Regions from separate parts of the Streptomyces sp. NPDC015127 genome, predicted to be linked through region 1. Evidence: riboswitches for the same ligand, from Rfam matches in the RefSeq annotation. Region 1 holds a riboswitch; each other region holds the start of a gene.
What was found. Region 1 has a riboswitch for thiamine pyrophosphate ahead of thiO (glycine oxidase ThiO). Riboswitches for the same ligand answer to the same signal wherever they lie in the genome.

Region 1 (3,269 bases):
ATCTCGATGCGGTCGCCGTCGCCGAGCCGGGTGCCCGCCCACTGGCTGCGCGGCACGACGGTCTCGTTGACGGCGGCGGCCACACCCGAGGGGGCCGTCGTGAGCGCCGCCACCACGGCGTCCAGGGTGGTGCTGTCGGCGAGCTCGCGCGCCTCGCCGTTGACGCAGACGTTCATGCGGGCTGCTCCTGTCGTACGCGTGCGCCCGCGGGGGCGAATCTGCGGGGGCTGAACGGGCGGGCGGCGTCGGGCAGTTCGCCGCTGGTGAGCGCCTCCGCCAGCACGTCGCCGGTCACTGGCGTCAGCAGCACGCCGTTGCGGTAGTGGCCGGTCGCGAGCAACAGCCCCGGCAGCTCGGTGAATCCCAGCATCGGTGCGTTGTCGGGGGAGCCGGGCCGCAGTCCGGCGCGCGTCTCGGTCAGCGGCAGTTCGGTGATGCCGGGCACCAGCTCGTGCGCGTCGCGCAGCAGTTCGTAGACGCCGCCCGCGGTGACGGTCGTGTCCCAGCCCAACTCCTCGGTGGTCGCGCCGACCACCAGCTCGCCGTTCTCGCGCGGCACGAGGTAGACATGGCTGCCGCGCACCACCGCACGCACCGTGCGGGACAGGAACGGCGCGTAGGGGCCCGGCACCGTCAGCCGCAGGACCTGGCCCTTCACGGGGCGTACGGGAGGCAGGACGTCGTCCGGCACCCCGCCGAGCCGGCCGCTCAGGCTGCCGCCGGCCAGCACCACCTGGCCGGCGGCGAGCTCGGTGCCGTCGTCCAGGACGGCGCCCGCGGCGCGGTCGTGCACGACCGTCAGCCGCTCCGCCCAGGCGCGGCGGAAGTCCACCCCGGCCCGCTCGCAGGCGACGACGAGCGCCGCGGCCAGCCGCCGCGGATCGATCTGGTGGTCCCCGTCGACGCGCAGACCGCCGCGGACCCCCGGTGCGAGCATGGGCTCCAGGCGACGGCACTCGCGACCGGTCAGCCACTCCGACTCCAGGCCCGAACGGCGTTGCAGGGCATGCAGCTCCCGCAGGTGCGCGCGGTCGTCGGAGTCGAGGGCGACGGCGAGGGTGCCGCACGCGCGGTAGCCCACGGACCGCCCGGTCGCCTCCTCCAGTTCGGCGGCGAACGCCGGGTAGCGGCGGGCCGATTCGAGGTTCAGGCCGAGCAGTGTCTGCTCGCCGTAGTGGAGTTCGGTGACGGCGGCGAGCATGCCGGCCGCGACCCGCGCGGCCCCGCCGCCGGGCTCCGGATCGGCGACGGTCACGCGCAGCCCGCGCTGCGCCGCGCGCCAGGCCGTGACCAGGCCGATGATCCCGCCCCCCACGACAAGGACGTCGGGTGCGTCTGGTGTACGAGACATGGGCGTCCAGCCCCTCCCTTCGCCGGCATGACCCGGATCAGGTTCGTACGGTCGGAGGCCGCCCAGCCTCCCTCTCAGCCCGGTGCGTCCGGGCTCCCGCGAGTGCCTTACGGTGGCCACCCTAACCCCACGCCCAGGCGCGCAGTAAGGGAGCCGCCGTCCCCCGGCGCGGGTGCGCAGGAGGTGGACGCACGTGGCGGCATCGCTCGACGGACTGGTGCTCGCGCCGGTGGCCGACCAGGCCCCGGGCCAGGTCGGTACCAGTACCCGGTTCCTGTACCACGAGGAGCAGGGGCGGATCTGGGCCGAGTACGAGGGCGGTGACGTGGTCCGCGGTCACCTGGTGGGCACGCGCGAGGGCGACCGGCTGGACTTCCGTTATGTCCAGCTGAAGACCGACGGCGGGACGTCCAGCGGCCACTGCCGGTCCACCGTCGTCGAACTCCCCGACGGCCGCGTGCGACTGGAGGAGACCTGGGAGTGGGAGTCGCAGGAGGGCAGCGGGACCAGCGTCGTCGAGCAACTGCTCCCTGATGGTGCGTCAGAAGCTTAAGGTGGCCCGGTGAGCGAGCACACGCAGGAGCAGGCCGGGGACCGGCGACGGGTCGTCGTGGTCGGCGCGGGCATGGCCGGGGTGCAGACCGCGGTCGCCCTGCGCGAACTGGGCTTCACCGGACCGGTGACCCTCATCGGCGCCGAACCGCACCAGCCCTACGACCGGCCGCCGCTCTCCAAGGCGATCCTCCTCGGCACGGCCGAGGGCTCCGCTTTCGACATCGACTTCGACGCACTCGACGTCGACCTGAGGCTCGGCGTCGAGGTGACCGGCGTACGCCCCGAGGCGCACGAGGTGGACACCGAGGCCGGGCCCGTCCCGTACGACGCCCTCGTCCTCGCCATCGGAGCCGAGCCCGTCACCCTGCCGGGAGCCGCGGGCGTCCCCGGCGTCCACCTGCTGCGCACGCTCGACGACGCGGACCGGCTGCGGCCCGTGCTCGCGCGGCAGCACGACATCGTGGTCGTCGGGGCGGGCTGGATCGGCGCGGAGTTCGCCACCGCCGCGCGCGAGGCCGGCTGCGCGGTGACCGTCGTCGAGGCCGCAGACCGCCCGCTGGCCGGGTCCCTGCCCGCCGAGGTCGCGGCGCCCATGGCCCACTGGTACGCCGAGGCCGGGGCCGAGCTGCTCACCGGCGAGCGGGTCGCCGCCGTCGAGGCGGGCACGGTGGTGCTGGCCGGATCGGGGCGCAGGATCGCCGCGGGCGCGGTCGTCGTCGGCATCGGCGCCCGGCCCGCGACCGCCGCCCTCGCGGGCAGCGGCATCGAGCTCGGCCCGGACGGCGCCGTCGTCGCCGACCGCCACCTGCGCACCTCCGCGCCCGATGTCTACGCCGTCGGGGACTGCGCCTCCTACCCCTCGGCCCGCTACGGCACCCGGCTGCTCGTCCACCACTGGGACAACGCGCTGCAGGGGCCGCGCACGGTCGCGGCCAACATCGTCGGGGCCGGACCGGAGCCGCAGGTGTACGACCCGGTGCCGTACTTCTGGTCCGAGCAGTTCGGCCGCTTCGTGCAGTACGCGGGCCACCACCCGGCGGGCGACACGCTGCTGTGGCGCGGCGATCCGGCCACCGACGCAGCGTGGTCGGTGCTGTGGCTGCGGGAGGGCGTGCTGGTCGCCCTGCTCGCCGTCGACAGGCCGCGCGACCTGGCGCAGGGCCGCAGGCTCGTGGCGGCCGGCGCACGGCTGGACCCGGGCCGTGCCGCCGACCCGTCCGTCCCCCTGAAGGCGGCGGCCGCGTAGGCGTCGGCTACCGACTGTCAGTCCCAGATGGCAGGCTTGTTCCTGTGACCGAGATTGACGCAAAAATCGATGCTCTCGTCCCCGCCTGGCTTCACCTGCCGGACATCGCGGAAATGC
Region 2 (3,269 bases), on a different contig from region 1:
ATCCGGATGGCGGAGCGGTAGAGGGCCCGCGGGCCCATGTCCGGGTCGGCCTGGTGCAGTTCCCAGACCGCCGACGTCTGGGTCACCGTGACGTCGTCGAGCACGCCGAGCGAGCCGATGATGACCCCGGCGAGCAGCAGGCCGCTCATGTCGATGTCCGGGTAGAGCCCCTTGATCAGACCGGTGTTGTCGTCGGTGTTGCCGCTGAGGCTGGCCCAGCCGATGAACAGCGAGCCGAGCAGACCGATGAGCAGCAGCGAGATCAGCGTGCCGAGGACGGCCACGGAGGTCCGCGCGGTGATGCCGTGGCACGAGTAGAGCGCGATGAGCATGATCGCGCTCGCCCCGACCACCGCGACGATCAGCGGATTCGAACCCTGGAGGATCGCGGGCAGGATGAACAGGGTCAGCACGGCGAAGGAGACGGCGAGCGCGATCAGCGCCATCACGCCCCGCATCCGCCCGACCAGGACGACCACCAGGGCGAAGATGCCGGCGAGCAGGGCCATCGGGAAGCCGCGGTCCACATCGGTCACCGAGTACTGAAGATCCCTGGGCGCGTCCGGCGCGTACGCCACCACCACGCCCTGGCCCTCCTTCAGCTGCCGCGGCGCGTCGGGCTGGACGATCTCGACGAACCTCCGGCCCTTGTCCTTGCCGGTGGTGACCTCGACGGTGGCCTTTCCGCAGTCGCCCCGTTGCGCGTTGACCGCCTCGCGGCCCTCGGGCGTCGAGGTGTCGCCGGTCGGCGGGACCTGGCCTGCGTTGACGTCCTTGCAGTCGACTCTCTCGACGCTCACCACCTTGCCCTGCTCCGTCTGGCGGTCGAAGCCGACCCCTGTGCGCTCATGGCCGGGCGCCCCGCCCGGCCACAGCACGGCGAGGCCGACGAGAACAGCCGTCGCGAAGGGGATCAGCACCGCGGCGATGACCTTGCGAAGGTGCTGGGAGACGGGCGCTGCGGGCCCGTGACTGTGCACATGGCCGTGATCGTGGCCGTGCTGTTCGGGGTGCTGCGGCGATGAGGTCACAGACAGATCATCGCAAGAACGAGAGGGGCCCTCTGTTCAGCGCGCCAGACATGACGCTAGCGTGGTGGCACCTTTGCACACGCGGGAGCTCGGAGCACCGGGCTGAGAGGGCGCTGACCTTCGTACATCCGTACGGGACAGCTGCGCCGACCGCCGAACCTGTTACCGGGTAATGCCGGCGTAGGGAGTAGGTCTCATGACCGTATCGGACGCACGCACGCCTGCCTCGAACCAGAACGACGAGGCCGGGAAGTCCATCGGATGGCACAAGGGATACCTCGAGGGCTCGCGCCCCGACCTCCGTGTGCCGGTCCGCAAGGTGCACCTCACCAACGGCAAGGACGTGACGCTCTACGACACGTCCGGTCCGTACACCGATCCGAACATCGAGACGGACGTCCGCCGGGGTCTGCCGCCGCTGCGGGAGAACTGGATCGTCGGGCGCGGCGACACCGAGGAGTACGCGGGCCGGCCCGTGCGCCCCGAGGACGACGGGATCAAGCACACGTCCCCGCGCGGGGGGCTGCGCAACCTCGACGCCGTCTTCCCCGGCCGGCCGCGCCAGCCGCGGCGGGGCCGCGACGGCCAGGCGGTGACGCAGCTCGCGTACGCCCGCCGGGGCGAGATCACGCCGGAGATGGAGTACGTCGCCCTCCGCGAGAACGTCTCGCCCGAGGTGGTGCGGGAGGAGATCGCGGCGGGCCGCGCCGTCCTGCCGGCGAACGTCAACCACCCGGAGATCGAGCCGATGATCATCGGCAAGCGGTTCCTGGTGAAGGTCAACGCCAACATCGGCAACTCCGCGGTCACCTCCTCCATCGAGGAGGAGGTCGAGAAGATGACCTGGGCGACCCGCTGGGGCGCCGACACGGTCATGGACCTGTCCACGGGCCGCAACATCCACACCACGCGCGAGTGGGTCCTGCGCAACTCCCCCGTGCCGATCGGCACCGTGCCGCTCTACCAGGCGCTGGAGAAGGTCGACGGCAAGGCCGAGGAGCTGACCTGGGAGATCTACAAGGACACGGTCATCGAGCAGGCCGAGCAGGGCGTCGACTACATGACGGTCCACGCGGGTGTCCGCCTGCCGTACGTGCCGCTCACCGCCAACCGCAAGACCGGCATCGTCTCGCGCGGCGGCTCGATCATGGCGGCGTGGTGCCTGGCGCACCACAAGGAGAGCTTCCTCTACGAGAACTTCGAGGAGCTGTGCGAGATCCTCGCGGCGTACGACGTCACGTACTCGCTCGGCGACGGCCTGCGCCCCGGCTCGATCGCGGACGCCAACGACGAGGCACAGTTCGCGGAGCTCAGGACGCTCGGTGAACTGAACACGATCGCCAAGCGCCACAACGTGCAGACCATGATCGAGGGCCCGGGCCACGTCCCGATGCACAAGATCAAGGAGAACATCGACCTCCAGCAGGAGATCTGCGAGGAGGCGCCGTTCTACACGCTCGGCCCGCTGACCACCGACATCGCGCCGGCGTACGACCACATCACGTCGGGCATCGGTGCGGCGATGATCGCCTGGTGGGGCACCGCGATGCTCTGCTACGTGACGCCCAAGGAGCACCTGGGCCTGCCGAACCGGGACGACGTGAAGACCGGTGTGATCACCTACAAGATCGCGGCGCACGCGGCGGACCTGGCCAAGGGGCACCCCGGCGCCCAGGAGTGGGACGACGCGCTGTCCGACGCCCGCTTCGAGTTCCGCTGGGAGGACCAGTTCAACCTGGCCCTCGACCCGGACACGGCACGCGAGTTCCACGACGAGACGCTTCCCGCCGAGCCGGCGAAGACCGCGCACTTCTGCTCGATGTGCGGTCCGAAGTTCTGCTCGATGAAGATCTCCCAGGACATCCGCCGTCAGCACGGCGGCAACCAGGAGGAGATCGCGGCGGGCATGGCGGAGAAGTCCAAGGAGTTCGCCGCGGCGGGCAACCGGGTCTATCTGCCGATCGCGGACTGATCCGCCGTCATGACCGGGCGCCTTCCCGCCCGTCCGCGGGAGGGCGCCCGCCGCCGGCCGGCAACGGAAGCGGCAAGCGCCTGAAGGGCTTGATCGTTTCCGTCTACGCTCCGGTGCATGGGCGGAATAGACGTGGCCAACGGGATCGTCGGCGCGGTGCTGGGCATCGTGTTCGCGACCCTGTTCCAGCAACCCCTCCAGGACGGGTGGTACCGGATACGCCGGCGCTACTCGAGTGCCGTGCGCAGCCTGCGGACGCGCGGCGA
Region 3 (3,269 bases), on a different contig from region 1:
TCATGGACCGTCTGGATTCGCTGCTGCCGACCGCACCGGTGGTGTGGCTGCTGCTGGTGGTGTTCGTCGGCTCCGGCTGACCTGCGGGTTTCCGCGTGAGGGCTCGTTGTCGTCCCCCATGGCCCCCTCGGTGCATGGGGGTACCCCCTGGGCGGCGAGCCCTCCGTCGTATCTCTGCGACACTGGTAGCACCATGCCCAAGCCCGGAGAACTCACTTTCGTCGCGCCCCGCGGAGCCAAGAAGCCCCCGCGGCATCTCGCCGACCTCTCGCCCGCCGAGCGCAAGGACGCCGTCGCCGCGATCGGCGAGAAGCCGTTCCGCGCCAAGCAGCTGTCCCAGCACTACTTCGCGCGGTACGCGCACGACCCCGCGCAGTGGACCGACATCCCCGCGTCCGCGCGGGAGAGGCTCGCCACGGAGCTGCTGCCCGACCTGATGTCGGTCGTGCGGCACATCTCCTGCGACAGCGACACCACCCGCAAGACCCTGTGGCGCCTCCACGACGGCACGCTCGTCGAGTCCGTCCTGATGCGCTACCCGGACCGGGTCACGATGTGCATCTCCTCCCAGGCGGGCTGCGGGATGAACTGCCCGTTCTGCGCCACCGGACAGGCCGGCCTCGACCGCAATCTGTCCACCGCCGAGATCGTGCACCAGATCGTCGACGGCATGCGCGCGCTGCGGGACGGCGAGGTGCCCGGAGGCCCCGCCCGCCTGTCGAACATCGTGTTCATGGGCATGGGGGAGCCGCTCGCCAACTACAAGCGGGTCGTCGGCGCCATCCGCCGGCTGACCGACCCCGAGCCGGACGGCCTCGGTCTCTCGCAGCGCGGCATCACCGTCTCCACGGTCGGTCTGGTCCCCGCGATGCTGCGTTTCGCCGACGAGGGCTTCAAGTGCCGTCTCGCCGTCTCCCTGCACGCGCCGGACGACGAGCTGCGCGACACGCTGGTGCCGGTCAACACCCGCTGGAAGGTCCGCGAGGTCCTCGACGCCGCCTGGGAGTACGCGGAGAAGTCCGGCCGCCGGATCTCCATCGAGTACGCGCTGATCCGCGACATCAACGACCAGGCGTGGCGCGGCGATCTGCTCGGCCGTCTCCTCAAGGGCAAGCGGGTCCATGTGAACCTGATCCCGCTGAACCCGACGCCCGGGTCCAAGTGGACGGCGTCGCGGCCGGAGGACGAGAAGGCCTTCGTGGAGGCCATCGCCGCCCATGGAGTGCCGGTCACCGTCCGGGACACCCGTGGCCAGGAGATCGACGGGGCGTGCGGGCAGCTGGCGGCACAGGAGCGGTGACGGAGAGGTCGCCGGGCTTGGCTGGTACTGTGCCTGTGCATTCGCACAAATGAACAACGAAACATTCCGACAGGGGAGCGCAGCAGAGCGCTGAGAGTGCGGCACGGCCGCAGACCCTCGGACCTGATCCGGGTCATACCGGCGTAGGGAGTCAGCACCATCATGAACAGCCAGCTTCGGCGTGCCACCGGCACCGCGCTCGCCGCCGCCCTCGGCGTCACCGCCCTCGCGGCCTGCGGCGGCGAGTCCAAGGACTCCGGCTCCGGCACCGGCGGCGGGTCCAAGACCGTCACGCTCGTCAGCCACGACTCCTTCGCGGCGTCCGACGCCGTCCTGAAGGAGTTCACCCGGCAGACCGGGTACACCGTCAAGGTCCTCAAGAGCGGTGACGCCGGTGCCGCGCTCAACAAGGAGATCCTCACCAAGGGCTCCCCGCAGGGCGACGTCTTCTTCGGCGTCGACAACACCCTGCTCTCGCGCGCCCTCGACAACGACCTGTTCACGCCGTACGAGGCCAAGGGGCTCGACCAGGTCGCGGACGAGGTGCGGCTGGACGCGGACAAGCACCGCGTCACGCCCGTCGACACCGGCGACATCTGCGTGAACTACGACAAGAAGTTCTTCGCCGACAAGAAGCTCGCGCCTCCGAAGACCTTCGCCGACCTCGCGAAGCCCGCGTACAAGAACCTGCTCGTCGTCGAGAACCCGGCGACGTCCTCGCCCGGCCTCGGCTTCCTGCTCGGCAGCGTCGGCGCGTTCGGCGAGTCCGGCTGGCAGGACTACTGGAAGAAGCTCAAGGCCAACGGCGTCAAGGCCGTCGACGGCTGGGAGCAGGCGTACAACGAGGAGTTCTCCGGCTCGGCGGGCGGCAAGAAGGCGGGGGCCGACCGTCCGCTCGTCGTCTCGTACGCCTCCAGCCCGCCGGTCGAGGTCCTCTACGCCGACCCCCAGCCCGCCGAGGCGCCGACCGGTGTCGCAACCGGCACCTGCTTCCGCCAGATCGAGTTCGCCGGACTCCTCAAGGGCGCGAAGAACGAGGCGGGCGGCAAGGCGCTGCTGGACTTCCTGATCACCAAGAAGTTCCAGGAGGACATGCCGCTGAACATGTTCGTCAACCCCGTGGTCGAGGGCGCGAAGGTGCCCGAGCTGTTCACCGAGCACGGTGTGGTCGTCGACAATCCCGAGACCGTCGCTCCCGGCACGATCGCCGAGAACCGTGAGCAGTGGGTCCGGTCGTGGTCCTCGCTCGTCCTGAAGTAGGGCAGTCCCTGCGGGGGAACGCGGCGCGGCTCGCCCTGATGGCCGGCCCCGTCGCGTTCTTCGCCGTCTTCTTCGCCTACCCGGTCGCCGCCATCGTCGGCCGGGGCCTGCGCGTCGAGGGCACCTGGCAGTTCGGACGGTTCGGCGAGGTCCTCGGACGCCCGGACATCCTGCACGTCCTGTGGTTCACCACGTGGCAGGCGCTCGCCTCCACCGCGCTCACCCTGCTCCTCGCCCTGCCCGGCGCCTACGTGTTCGCCCGGCTCGAATTCCCCGGCAAGCGCCTCCTGCGCGCCGTTGTCACGGTGCCGTTCGTGCTGCCGACAGTCGTCGTCGGGACGGCGTTCCTCGCCCTGCTCGGCCGTGGCGGGCTGCTCGACGACCTGTGGGGCGTACGCCTGGACACCACGGTCTGGGCGATCCTGCTCGCGCACGTCTTCTTCAACTACGCCGTGGTCGTCCGCACCGTCGGCGGCCTGTGGTCGCAGCTCGACCCGCGCCAGGAGGAGGCGGCCCGCGTGCTCGGCGCCGGGCGGCTCACGGCCTGGCGACGGGTGACGCTTCCCGCGCTCGCGCCCTCCGTCGCCGCAGCGGCGCTGATGGTCTTCCTGTTCACCTTCAGCTCGTTCGGTGTCGTGCAGATCCTCGGCGGACCGACGTTTTCCACCCTCGAGGTGGAGATCTACCGGCAGACGGCCGAGATGCTCGA

Region 2: it holds a riboswitch for thiamine pyrophosphate, as region 1 does, so the genes downstream of both, thiC (phosphomethylpyrimidine synthase ThiC) here and thiO (glycine oxidase ThiO) in region 1, are expected to answer to the same signal.
Region 3: it holds a riboswitch for thiamine pyrophosphate, as region 1 does, so the genes downstream of both, ACF08N_RS30395 (thiamine ABC transporter substrate binding subunit) here and thiO (glycine oxidase ThiO) in region 1, are expected to answer to the same signal.

What each region holds. Positions count from the first base shown of each region.
Region 1 covers NZ_JBIBVE010000006.1:43,089-46,357, reverse strand. The annotation lists gene thiS (sulfur carrier protein ThiS) at 1-176, opposite strand, end outside; gene thiO (glycine oxidase ThiO) at 173-1,351, opposite strand; TPP riboswitch at 1,349-1,461, opposite strand; gene ACF08N_RS13435 (hypothetical protein) at 1,545-1,904, shown strand; gene ACF08N_RS13430 (NAD(P)/FAD-dependent oxidoreductase) at 1,977-3,152, shown strand; gene ACF08N_RS13425 (Rv2175c family DNA-binding protein) at 3,197-3,269, shown strand, end outside.
Region 2 covers NZ_JBIBVE010000005.1:269,060-272,328, forward strand. The annotation lists gene ACF08N_RS12455 (YibE/F family protein) at 1-1,031, opposite strand, end outside; TPP riboswitch at 1,103-1,235, shown strand; gene thiC (phosphomethylpyrimidine synthase ThiC) at 1,228-3,003, shown strand; gene ACF08N_RS12465 (hypothetical protein) at 3,121-3,269, shown strand, end outside.
Region 3 covers NZ_JBIBVE010000018.1:39,767-43,035, reverse strand. The annotation lists gene ACF08N_RS30405 (phosphatidate cytidylyltransferase) at 1-80, shown strand, start outside; gene rlmN (23S rRNA (adenine(2503)-C(2))-methyltransferase RlmN) at 194-1,300, shown strand; TPP riboswitch at 1,362-1,467, shown strand; gene ACF08N_RS30395 (thiamine ABC transporter substrate binding subunit) at 1,463-2,560, shown strand; gene ACF08N_RS30390 (ABC transporter permease) at 2,599-3,269, shown strand, end outside.